3 regions of the Pseudomonas sp. SDO5522_S412 genome follow, and region 1 is predicted to be linked to each of the others. Evidence: predicted binding sites of a transcription regulator. Region 1 holds the regulator's gene; each other region holds the start of a gene.
What was found. The regulator FliA, encoded in region 1, starts transcription of late flagellar genes. The targets are predictions, from matches to a motif close to CTAAAGTTTNNNNNNNNNNNGCCGNTAA.

Region 1 (4,191 bases):
CACACGCTTGATCACCTGACCGGTGAGGTCCTGGTAATCCTGGGCCAGCAGAATGTCATTGAGGTTGCTGGAAACCGTGCGGTTTTCCTGCTCGCTGCGGGACAAAAAGCCCTCGACCCGACGCGCCAACTCACGAAACTCCTCAGCGCCCACTTCCCGACGCATGAACCGGCCCCAGTCAGTGCTCAGGGCCTTGGCTTCACTGGCCATACCGTTGACCAGAGGCGTGGCGTTTTCCACCAGGTCCATGGTGCGGTTGGCCGCCGCCTCAGTCAGCCTGACCACGTAGGACAGGCGTTCGGTGGCATCCGTGATCTGCGAGATTTCCTCGGCCTGGGGCATGTGCGGGTCAATCTGAAAATTGACTATCGCACTGTGCAACTCACGGGTGAGCTTGCCCACTTCCTGGTACAGGCCGCGGTCACGGGTCTGGTTGAGCTCATGGATCAACTGCACCGCGTCGCCGAACTGGCCTCTTTCAAGGCTTTCGACGAGTTGATGAGCATGTTTTTTCAGGGTCGACTCAAAGTCGGCCTGCGATGATTCTTTATGCTCCATAGCTCCCCCGTGGCAGCATCAATGACCGATGCGTTCGAAGATCTTTTCGATCTTCTCTTTCAAGGCCAGTGCAGTGAATGGCTTGACCACGTAGCCGTTGACCCCGGCCTGGGCGGCTTCGATGATCTGTTCACGCTTGGCTTCAGCGGTCACCATCAGCACAGGCAGGCTGCGCAGTTTTTCATCAGCGCGCACGTGGCGCAGCAGATCGATACCGGTCATGCCCGGCATGTTCCAGTCCGTTACCAGAAAGTCGATGCTCCCGCTGTTGAGGATCGGAATCGCCGTAATACCGTCATCCGCCTCGACCGTGTTAGTGAACCCAAGGTCACGCAACAGGTTTTTTATGATCCGCCGCATCGTTGAGAAGTCATCAACGATGAGGATTTTCATGTTCTTGTCCAATTCGACCTCCAAGCAGTCTTAAACGCGCCCAGCACCTGGGCGCGCCATATCAATCAACAGGCGTTACACAAAAAGGACTACCGGGGGCGCACCACGGGCCAAGCCCGTCCGGGCGCAGGGCCTGGACGGTATCGTTCGCAGTGTCCCCACACTGCCTGTCAGCGCGCTCGCCACTCTCCCAAACGCCCCCGCAAGCGGGCCGCGCACTGGCTGTGTAACTGGCTGACCCGCGATTCGCTGACCCCCAGGACCTCACCGATTTCCTTGAGGTTCAGCTCTTCGTCGTAGTACAGCGCCAACACCAGTCGCTCACGCTCCGGCAAATTGGCTATCGCGTCCGCCAGCGCGCTCTGGAAGCGTTCATCTTCCAGGTCCCGTGACGGTTCGAGATGGGCACTCGCGCCGTCCTCGTGCAGCCCTTCATGTTCGCCGTCCTGTAAAAGGTCGTCGAAACTGAACAGCCGGCTGCCCAAGGTATCGTTCAAAATCCCGTAGTAATCGTCGAGACTCAATTGGAGTTCGGCCGCAACTTCATGATCTTTAGCGTCGCGACCGGTTTTTGCTTCAATTGAGCGAATTGCGTCACTCACCATCCGCGTATTGCGGTGCACTGATCGCGGCGCCCAATCACCTTTACGCACTTCATCGAGCATGGCCCCACGGATACGGATACCCGCGTATGTCTCGAAACTCGCGCCCTTGCTCGCGTCGTACTTGGTCGACACTTCAAGCAGGCCGATCATCCCGGCCTGGATCAAGTCCTCGACCTGCACGCTGGCAGGCAAGCGCGCCAGCAGGTGATAGGCAATGCGCTTGACCAGGGGCGCATAGCGCTCGATCAATTCGACTTGACTGTCACGTGCCGACTTCTTGTAAAGGTTGTAGCCGCTGGCTGTCATAGCACCGGTCCTGCGCTCGTCTGATGCACCAATCGCTCGACGAAAAACTCCAGATGCCCCCGGGGATTGGCGGGCAACGGCCAGGTATCGACCTTCTGGGCAATAGCCTTGAACGCCAATGCGCACTTCGAACGAGGGAACGCTTCATAGACCGCACGCTGCTTTTGCACGGCCTTGCGCACACACTCGTCGTAAGGAACTGCGCCAACGTATTGTAAGGCGACATCGAGGAAGCGATCCGTGACCTTGGTCAACTTGGCGAACAGATTCCGCCCTTCCTGCGGGCTTTGGGCCATGTTGGCCAGCACGCGGAAGCGGTTCATGCCGTAGTCGCGGTTGAGCAGTTTGATCAGGGCGTAGGCGTCGGTGATCGAGGTGGGTTCGTCGCACACCACCAGCAACACTTCCTGCGCTGCGCGCACGAAACTGACCACCGACTCGCCGATCCCGGCGGCGGTGTCGATCACCAGTACGTCGAGGTTGTCGCCAATGTCGCTGAACGCCTGAATCAGGCCGGCATGTTGCGCCGGACTCAGGTGCACCATGCTCTGGGTGCCGGAAGCGGCCGGCACGATGCGAATCCCGCCGGGGCCTTGCAACAGTACGTCGCGCAGCTCACAGCGGCCTTCGATGACATCGGCCAGGGTATGTTTGGGCGTCAGTCCCAGCAGAACGTCGACGTTCGCCAGCCCCAGGTCAGCATCCAGCAGCATGACGCGACGGCCAAGCTCTGCCAGGGCCAGGGACAAATTCACTGACACGTTAGTTTTCCCGACGCCACCTTTGCCGCCGGTCACCGCGATCACCTGTACGGGATGCATGCTGCCCATTTTATTTCTTTACCTTGTCTTGCTTAGACGCAGGCTACATAAGTTGGCCGCGCGAACTGCTGGCAGGCCATCGATGTAGATACTTTTCACTGTCATTTTTAAATAGAAAGCCATGATGCCTCACCCAACTCGCTTGTTCGGGCTGTGGTAGAGGTCAGCAAACATGTCAGCCATAGCTTCCTCACTGGGTTCTTCCTGCATTTGCACGCTGACAGCCCGGCTGACCAACTGATGACGGCGCGGCAGATGCAGATCATCCGGGATTCGCGGCCCGTCGGTCAGGTAGGCGACCGGTAATTCATGACTGATTGCCAGGCTCAATACTTCGCCCAGGCTTGCCGTCTCATCCAGTTTAGTCAGGATGCAACCCGCCAGCCCGCAGCGCTTGTAGCTGTGGTAGGCGGCGGTCAATACCTGCTTCTGGCTGGTAGTGGCAAGCACCAAATAGTTTCTGGATTTGATCCCGCGCCCGGCCAGGCTTTCCAGCTGCATGCGCAGGGCCGGGTCGCTGGCTTGCAGGCCGGCGGTGTCGATCAGCACTACGCGCTTGCGCAGCAATGGGTCGAGGGCGTTGGCCAGGGACTGGCCCGGGTCGACGTGGGTCACCGGCACATTGAGGATGCGGCCCAGGGTCTTGAGTTGTTCCTGGGCGCCGATGCGGTAGCTGTCCATGCTCACCAGCGCGATGTTCTGGGCGCCGTACTTGAGCACGTAACGTGCGGCCAGCTTGGCCAGGGTGGTGGTCTTGCCCATGCCGGCCGGGCCGACCATGGCAATCACACCGCCTTCTTCCAGGGGTTCGATTTCCGGGGTGACGATCATCCGCGCCAGGTGGGCCAGGAGCATGCGCCAGGCCTGGCGAGGTTCTTCAATTTGCGTGGTCAGTTGCAGCAGGTCGCGGGACAACGGGCCGGAAAGGCCAATGCGTTGCAGGCGACGCCACAGGTTGGCCTGTTGTGGCTGGCTGCCCTGCAACTGGTTCCAGGCCAGCGAACCCAGCTGCACTTCCAGCAGTTCACGCAGGCCGTTGAGTTCGAAACGCATCGAGTCGAACACCCGCTGGTCTACCGCCGGCGCCGGGGCTGGCGCAGCAGGACGCGGTGGTTCAACAAAAGTCGGCTCTACCAGCGGCTCGGACGCGGTCAACGGCAGCCCGGCAAACAGCTGGCGATTGGTGGAGGCGTCGCTGTCGCCACGCATGCTCAGTTCAGCCTGGGCCGAGACAATGCGTGAAGCGGTCTTGCGCAGCTCGTCTTCCAGTTCCATGTTCGGCACGCGCGGCGCCAGGGCCGAGGGTTTGTAATCCAGGGCAGCCGTCAGCTCCACACCGCCGGCAATACGACGGTTACCGATAATCGCAGCGTCGGCGCCCAACTCATCACGTACCAGTTTCATGGCCTGACGCATATCGGCGGCGAAAAAACGCTTCACTTGCATATCCCACTACCTCAGCCGTTGGGCCCTACTGTCGCGACGATAGTCACTTGCTTATTGTCAGG
Region 2 (4,191 bases), on a different contig from region 1:
GCCCGGCCGAGCCCTGGACCCTGGAAAGCATGGCGGCCTGCACCGGCCTGTCGCGCTCGGCGTTCTTCAAGCGCTTCAATGAACTGTGCGGGCAGTCGCCGGGGCAAGTGCTGCTGATGATGCGTGTGCGCCACGCCTGCCAACTGTTCAAGCAGGACCAGACCGTAGCGGACGTGTCCCTCGCCGTGGGTTATCAATCGGTGGCGGCGTTTACCCGGGCCTTCCATAAGGTCACCGGCTTCCAGCCCGGCGCCTACCGCAAGGCTCAAGGTTGACGCTGCAACCCATTGCCCGGCCGGGCACACAACTCCACCAGCCAATCGACAAACACCCGCACCCGTTGCGACAGCTGGCGATGCGGCGGGTACAGCGCCGTCAGCGGTAACCTGGGCGGCGGCTGATGCGCCAGCACCTCCACCAGCGTGCCCGCTTCCAACTGGCGAACGGCGTGGTAGTACGGCGTCTGTACCAGGCCGTAACCCGCCTCACAGGCCGCCAGGTAACCATCGGCACTGTTGACCGCCACTTGCTTGGGCAGGTCGACCAAGCGGATGTCGCTGCCGATCTGAAACTCCAGGCCATAGCGTTTGCCGCTGGTGCTGGAGAAATACTCCACCACTTGATGGCCGGCCAACTCATCCAGCGTCGATGGCACGCCGAACTGCTGCAAGTAGCCGGGACTGGCGCAGGTCACCTGATCCATCATCGCCAGCGGCCGGGCCACCAGCGACTCGTCCAGCGCCAGCCCGCCGCGCAACACGCAGTCAACGCCTTCGCGGATCAGGTCCACCGGGCGGTCGTTGAGGCCGATTTCCAGATCAATCTGCGGGTAACGTGTGGTGAACTCGGGCATTGCCGGAATCACAAGGAAACGCCCGATCCCGGACGGCATATCGATACGCAACGTGCCGCGCGGGTTTCGTCGGCTGGTGGAGAATACCGCCTCGGTTTCCTCAAGGTCCGCCAGCAGGCTCACGCAACGCTGGTAGTAGGCGGCACCGTCCAGGGTCGGGCTGACCTGGCGTGTGGTGCGCTGCAACAGTTGCACCCCCAGGTGCGCCTCCAGTTGCTTGATCAGGATGGTCACCGAGGCACGCGGCAGTTGCAGGCTGTCAGCCGCCTTGGCAAACCCGCCCAGTTCGACAATCCGCACGAACACTCGCATCGCATTAAAACGGTCCACGGGCCGGTTTCCTTCAGGGATTATTTAGAATTTCATAATAGTGATAGCGGTTTTAGCCGGTTTATCCCGCTTTTGTCGAGGGCAACAATGGAGGCCTTCCCACACAGGAGCTGGACCCATGCACACACGTCAACTCGGTAAAAACGGTCCCCAGGTGTCCGCCATCGGCCTCGGCTGCATGGGCATGACCGATTTCTACACCACCGGCACCGACACCACCGAAGCCATCGCCACTCTGCACCGCGCCCTGGAACTGGGGATCAACCTGCTGGACACCGCCGACATATACGGCCCCCATACCAACGAAAAACTGATTGGCAAAGCCATCGCCGGCAAGCGCGACCAGGTGTTCCTCGCCAGCAAGTTCGGCATCGTGCGCGACCCGGCGAACCCGGCACTGCGTGGCGTCAACGGCCGCCCGGAATACATTCGCGAGGCCATCGACGGCACCTTGAAGCGCCTGGGCGTGGAAACCCTGGACCTGTATTACCAGCACCGCATCGACCCCGAAGTGGCGATTGAAGAAACCGTTGGCGCCATGGCCGAACTGGTCAAGCAAGGCAAGGTGCGTTACCTGGGCTTGAGTGAAGCGTCGGCGGCTACCCTGGAGCGCGCTCACAGGGTGCATCCCATCAGCGCCCTGCAAAGCGAATATTCGTTATGGAGCCGTGATCAGGAAGACAACGGTTGCCTCGCGGCCTGCCAACGCCTGGGAATCGCGTTTGTGCCCTACAGCCCACTGGGCCGCGGCTTCCTGACCGGCGCGCTGAAAAGCCCGGATGACTTTGCGGCGGATGACTATCGCCGGTTCAGCCCGCGTTTCCAGGGTGAAAACTTTGCGAAGAACCTGCTGCTGGTGAAACAGGTACAAGCCCTGGCTGCCGACAAGGGCGTGACCGCCGGGCAACTGGCGTTGGCCTGGGTGCTGGCGCAAGGGGATTACCTGATCCCGATCCCGGGGACCAAGCAACGCAAATACCTGGAAGAGAACGTCGCGGCACTGGAGGTCAAGCTCAGCCCGACCGAGTTGGCGGCGCTGGAGGCGATCTTCCCGGCCAACGCCACAGCCGGGCTGCGCTACCCGGAAGCGGTCATGCAGATGCTGGACAAATAATCCTGCCACGCCGGATCGGGGCTGGCTCGCCAGCTCCGCGCCTTAAATCCCTGCCCTGGGTTTTCTTGCACGATAGTGCCTCAAGCTCGCCCGTCCCAAGCCGATAGCCCTTCGAAGCTCTAACAAAGCCGCGTCGCACAATAAACGCTTCGTAAGGACGACCCCATGCCCTCATTGCGCTCTATCCAAGCCCGCTACACCCTGTTCCTGGTGCTGTTCGTCCTGTTGTTATTCGTCTTGACGGTGGTGGGCATCGGACAGTTGGTGGCCCCCAAGCTGCGCCACACCGAAGAACAGGTGGCCCTCAATCGTATTGCCGAAGTGGCCGAGCAGATCCAGGGCGAGCTGAACAAGGTTCAGGCCCAGCAACGCAGCATCACCCAAACCATCCCGCTGCTGGACAGCGACGCCATCGACAAGGTGCTGCCAGGCCTGGTGGACCAGTACGGCGAATTGAAAGTGTTCGGCGGCGGCATCTGGCCCCTGCCCAACCAGCGCACGCCGGGGCGCAACAAGCACAGCACCTTCTGGCACCGCGATGCCTCGGGCAAGCTGGCGGTGAACACCTTCTGGAACAGCGACGCGGCCCCCAACTACTACGACCAGAGCTGGTACAAGGGCGGCCTCGCTTCGCCCCGCGGCCAGTGCGCCTGGGCGGCGGCCTACAAGGATGACGCCAGCCAGGAGCCACGCACCAACTGCGCGATGGCGATCCAGCGTGACGGCGCAGCCTATGGCGTCGCCACCATCGACGTGACCCTGGGTTTCTTCAATGACCTGGTGGCCAGCAAGGAAAAAGACCTCGGCGGGCAAATGCTGATCGTCGAAGGCGACGGCAAGATCATCAGCAACAGCACGCGCATCAGCGGCCCCGTGGTGTTGAAGAACATCAGCGAATTGGCCGGCACCTCGGCCTTTGCCGCCCAGGTCAGCGCCGGCCTGGCCCATCGTGATCAAACCCTGCAACGCAGCGAGTTCGACAACCAGGGCGTGGCCAGCACGTTCTTCATGCGCCCGATCGAAGGCACCCCGTGGTTCCTCGCCACTGCGCTGCCGACCTCGCTGATCACCGCCCAACGTGATGACGTACTGGGCACGTTGGCGATGCTGCAAATCCCGATGATCCTGCTGTTGGTGCTGTTGGCGGTGTACGCCATCCGCCAGCTGGTGCACCGGATGACCGCGCTGAAGACCAATATCGACGCACTGTCCAACGGCGATGCCGACCTGACCCGGCGCATCACCATCCGCGCCGAGGATGAACTGGGGGCGATTGGCCATTCGGTGAACCGCTTTATCGTCTACCTGCAAAACATGATTGGAGAAGTGACCCTCGCCACCGGCGCCATGTCGTCGAGCCTGGCGCAATTGCAGCAGACGTCGGCCCAGACCAACCAGATCCTGGTCCGCCATGCCTCGGAAACCGACCAGACCGTCACGGCCATCACCGAGATGAGTTCCACCGCCGACACCGTGGCCGAGAACGCCGCCGAAACGGCTGCGTTCACCCAGCGCGCCAACGAGCACGCCGACCGTTCGCGGGTGGTGGTCGGCGAAGCTTCCCGCAGCGTCAGCGCGTTGATCGGCGAGGTCTCCAGCGCCACCCACACCGTGGAAAACATGCGCCAGGATGCCGCCCGCATCACCGAAACCCTCGGCGTGATCGGCGCCATCGCCGGCCAGACCAACCTGCTGGCACTCAACGCGGCCATCGAAGCCGCCCGGGCCGGCGAACAAGGCCGGGGTTTTGCGGTGGTGGCCGACGAAGTCCGCGCCCTCGCCGCCCGCACCCAGGCCAGCACCTCGCAGATCAATGAGATGCTGGCGCGCCTGACCACGGGCGTGAGTTCCTCGGTGACGGCCATGGAAGCCACCCAGGCCAGCTGCCAGTCTG
Region 3 (4,191 bases), on a different contig from region 1:
CGCCAGGTGGCCGATGCTGGTGGTGGTGCGGTCGATCACGGTCAAACCTTCACGCGTCGCCTGATCGGCATCGCGGGCAGCCTGGGCGGCTTGCGCGGCACTGCGGGCGACGTCCTGGGCGGTGGCGCTCATCTCGTGGGAGGCGGTGGCCACCTGGTCGACCTGACGGTATTGCTGCTCCATGCCGGCACTGGTTTCAGTGGCGATGGCGGCCGACTGGTCGGCGGTGCCACGGGCGTCCTGCACTGAGCGTTTGACCTGGGCAATGATCGGCTGCAGCTTGTCGAGGAAGCGGTTGAACCAGCCGGCCAATTCGCCGAGTTCGTCGTGTTTGTCGTAGGCCAGGCGGCGGGTCAGGTCACCTTCGCCACTGGCAATGTCTTCCAGCATGCGTGCCACGCCGAGGATCGGCCGGGTCACGCTGCGGGCCATCAGCCACACCAGCAACAGGCCGACGATTGCTGCCAGCAGGCCCAGGCTCAGTTCCAGCAGAGTGCCCTTGGCGTTATCGGCGTCCAGTTTGGACTTCAGGGCTTCAGCCGGAGCCACCAGGACTTTTTCCGGAACATCCAGCAACACGCCCCACGGCTTGCCATCGGGGATCGGCTGGAACGGCGCGAGCACCTTGAGTTGGTGGTCGGTGCGCACGCTGCGGGTCTGGGTGCTGGTGGAAAGCGAACTGATCAATTGCGCGCCGTTGGCGGTGTCGACGGCATCCAGGCGCTGGCTGAGTTTGCCGGCGTCCGGGCTGTAGCCAGCCAGCAGGCCCACCGGGCTGATGATGCTGACGCTGGTCTGGCCGTCGTAGAGTTTCTGGCTGGCGCCCTGGCTGACGGCTTGCAGGCTGTTGAGGTTGATGTCCACCGACAGCGAGGCGATGACTTTGCCGTTGACCATCAGCGGGAAGACGATGCTGGTCATCAGCACCTTTTGCCCATCGATCACATAGAAGTACGGCTCGATCACGCAGGGCTTGAGTGTGGTGCGCGGGCAGGTGAACCAGGCGTTGGCTTTTTCGCCGCTGGGTCCGACGCTGGTGTCGGACATGTCGCTTTCGGGCAGCGACATTGAAGTCAGCTTGCCCGCAGTCGGCTGGGACCAGTACAGCGCAAAGCGGCCCTTGTCGTTGCTGCCCAGCTCTTGCTGGTTGGCGAACAATTCGTCCTTGCCATCCAGTGCGTTGGCCTCGAATACCAGGGACAGGCCCAGCAGGTCAGGGTTGGCCTGCAGCGCGGCCTTGACCTGCCGGGTCAGGTCTTCGCGCAGGTCGAAGGCATCCAGGAAGCGTTTCTCGGCCTGTTCGCGCAGGAACAACACCTGCCGGGAAAAACCGTGGCCGTATTGATAGGCGTCCATGAACTGCTGGCGAATGCCCAAGGCCTGGACCTCACCCTGGGCTTCGATGCGCGCCTGGGCGGCTTCGTCGAGCATTTCCATACTGGAAGCCTTGACCAGGTCGGAGCTCTGCGCCATGCGGTACAGCGAGAGACCTACCAGCAAGGTCACGATGCCCAGCAGGCAAAGACCGGCCAGCAGGGTAATTTTCCATTGAATGGACAGCTGTCTGAGCGACATGGAGCCTTCCTTAACCTTTCGATACGACAGAGACGATCTGCCTGTATCGGCCGCTCGGAAATTTTCTTTATTCAAACGATCAATTTAAAGCTGTTTGTGTGGCGAGGGGGCTTGTCCCCCGTTGGGCTGCGTAGCGGCCCCAAAAAAAGCGGGAGCGCTGCGCACTCCAACGGGGGACAAGCCCCCTCGCCACAGGACAAGCCCCCTCGCCACAGACAAATCCCCTAACCACTGACAAACCTTCTCCCCACTTTTTTGACAAGGCAGGCCGGGTGCTGCAAAGTGCGCGCCCTCTAATAAAACTCCCTTAAAACCTGGTTTGCGGCAGCCGTTCCCGACAGCAGCCCGGGCAGGTGCGTGCTTTTTTCATGTTTTCTGTCTTGAGGTAACGATGATTAATGCAGTAATCGCCGCGGTCGGCACCATGCTGGTGCTCAGCTTGTCCCGCGTGCATGTGGTGATCGCGATCATTGTCGGCGCCCTGGTGGGTGGCCTGACCGGCGGCCTGGGTATCGACGCGACGCTCAAGGCGTTCAACAGCGGCCTGGGTGGCGGTGCGACGGTGGCGTTGTCCTACGCGCTGCTCGGCGCGTTCGCCGTGGCGATTGCCAAATCCGGCCTGGCTCATGCGCTGGCCGATAAAGCCCTGCTGCTGGTGGATCGCCAGGAAGCCACGGGCGGCAGTCACGTCAAATGGCTGCTGATCGGTCTGCTCTGGGTGGTGGCCATCGCCTCGCAGAACATCCTGCCGATCCACATCGCGTTTATCCCGCTGCTGGTACCGCCGCTTTTATACGTGCTGACCAAACTGCAGCTGGACCGCCGTCTCATCGCCTGCGTCATGACCTTCGGCCTGATCACGCCCTACATGTTTCTGCCGGTGGGCTTCGGCAACATCTTCCTGAATCAGATCCTGCTGGCCAACGTGGCCAAGAGCGGTGTCGACATCAGCCAGGTCAACGTCACCCATGCCATGGGCCTACCGGCGCTGGGCATGGTGGTCGGTTTGCTGGTGGCGGTGTTTGTCAGCTACCGCAAGAAGCGTGTGTACGACCTGGAGAAGATCGAGCGAGTCGAGCAGGTGGCGGTGCACTACAACCCGCTGACCCTGCTGGTGGCCGGCCTGGCGATTGCGGCGGCGTTCATTATCCAGCTGTGGCTGGACTCGATGATCATTGGCGCCCTGGCCGGGTTCCTGATCTTTTCGGTGTCGGGCATCGTGCGCTGGCGCGACACCGATGACCTGTTCACCGAAGGCATGAAGATGATGGCGATGATCGGCTTCATCATGATCGCCTCGTCAGGCTTTGCCGAAGTGCTCAAGGCCACCGGTGAAGTGCAGACACTCGTGCAAGCCTCCGCGGCGTTTATCGGCCATAGCCGCGGTGTGGGCGCGCTGCTGATGCTGCTGGTGGGCTTGCTGGTGACCATGGGCATCGGCTCGTCGTTTTCCACGGTGCCGATCCTGGCGGCGATCTTTGTGCCGCTGTGCGTGCAGCTGGGCTTCAGCCCGCTGGCGATCGTGTGCATCGTCGGCACGGCCGGGGCATTGGGTGATGCCGGTTCGCCTGCGTCGGACTCCACCCTGGGCCCGACTTCCGGTTTGAACATCGATGGCCAGCACCACCATATCTGGGACACCGTGGTGCCGACCTTCCTGCACTACAACATTCCGCTGCTGGCGTTTGGCTGGTTTGCCGCGATGACGCTCTGACGGGATTGTCCTACAGATTTATTGTAACTAGCCGTTAACCTCTTGAGTTGTCCCTCAAGAGAGAAGAGCCATGCGTCTGAGTCTAAAGGCCAAAGTACTGTCCCTTGCTGTCCTGCCCGTGTTGTTGTTTGCCGTGATCATCAGCCTGACCACGGTCTGGATCCTCCGGGAGCAGGCCCGTAACGAGGTTGAAGAAACCCGTCAGAACCTGCTCAACGACGCCAAGACCACCTTGCGCGGTTACGTCGAGGTGGCCATGACCACCATCAAGCCGCTGTACGACGCTGCCGCCCAAGGCGATACGGCCGCACGGGCGCAAGTGGTCAAGCTGCTGTCCAACATCAGCTATGGCAAGGACGGTTATTTCTTCGGCTACGACTCCGAGACCATTCGCCTGTTCAAGGGCAACAGCCCGGACGGCGTCGGCAAAAGCTTCAAGGACAACCGCGACCCGAACGGCGTCTACGTCAACCGCGACCTGGTGAAAGTCGGCAAGGACGGCACCCACTACCTGCAATACAGCTCGACGCAGCCCGGCCAGACCGAGCTGGTGCCCAAGCTTGGCTACACCGAATACTTGCCCAAGTGGGACATGGTGATCGGTACCTCGGTGAACCTGGATGGCATCGACGCCCAGGTTGCCGAGGTTCAGGCCAAGGTGGAGAAACGCATGGAAGGCGTGGTGCTGAGCATCATCGGCATTGCCGTGGTGGTGCTGTTGGTGATTGCCGCCGTGGGCATGCTGGTGGCCAATACCATCCTGCGGCCGTTGCACCTGATGAAGATCAACCTCGACGACATCGCCGCCGGTGAGGGTGACCTGACCCGCCGCCTGGCCATCACCAGCCAGGACGAGCTTGGCGAACTGGCAGGCTCTTTCAACCGCTTTGTCGACAAGATCC

Region 2: ACW9I6_RS03240 (methyl-accepting chemotaxis protein) is a predicted target of FliA. The motif match lies at 2,377-2,404, and genes of this name have one in related genera.
Region 3: ACW9I6_RS04865 (methyl-accepting chemotaxis protein) is a predicted target of FliA. The motif match lies at 1,619-1,646, and genes of this name have one in related genera.

What each region holds. Positions count from the first base shown of each region.
Region 1 is NZ_JBSVWQ010000079.1:19,017-23,207, forward strand. Features, by position in the region: gene ACW9I6_RS17360 (protein phosphatase CheZ) at 1-558, opposite strand, end outside; gene ACW9I6_RS17365 (chemotaxis response regulator CheY) at 577-951, opposite strand; gene fliA (RNA polymerase sigma factor FliA) at 1,122-1,862, opposite strand; gene fleN (flagellar synthesis regulator FleN) at 1,859-2,692, opposite strand; gene flhF (flagellar biosynthesis protein FlhF) at 2,813-4,129, opposite strand; gene flhA (flagellar biosynthesis protein FlhA) at 4,141-4,191, opposite strand, start outside.
Region 2 is NZ_JBSVWQ010000007.1:21,781-25,971, reverse strand. Features, by position in the region: gene ACW9I6_RS03255 (AraC family transcriptional regulator) at 1-275, shown strand, start outside; gene ACW9I6_RS03250 (LysR family transcriptional regulator) at 266-1,183, opposite strand; gene ACW9I6_RS03245 (aldo/keto reductase) at 1,302-2,297, shown strand; gene ACW9I6_RS03240 (methyl-accepting chemotaxis protein) at 2,463-4,191, shown strand, end outside.
Region 3 is NZ_JBSVWQ010000011.1:43,870-48,060, forward strand. Features, by position in the region: gene ACW9I6_RS04865 (methyl-accepting chemotaxis protein) at 1-1,575, opposite strand, end outside; gene ACW9I6_RS04870 (Na+/H+ antiporter family protein) at 1,970-3,289, shown strand; partial or broken gene ACW9I6_RS04875 (cache domain-containing protein) at 3,360-4,181, shown strand.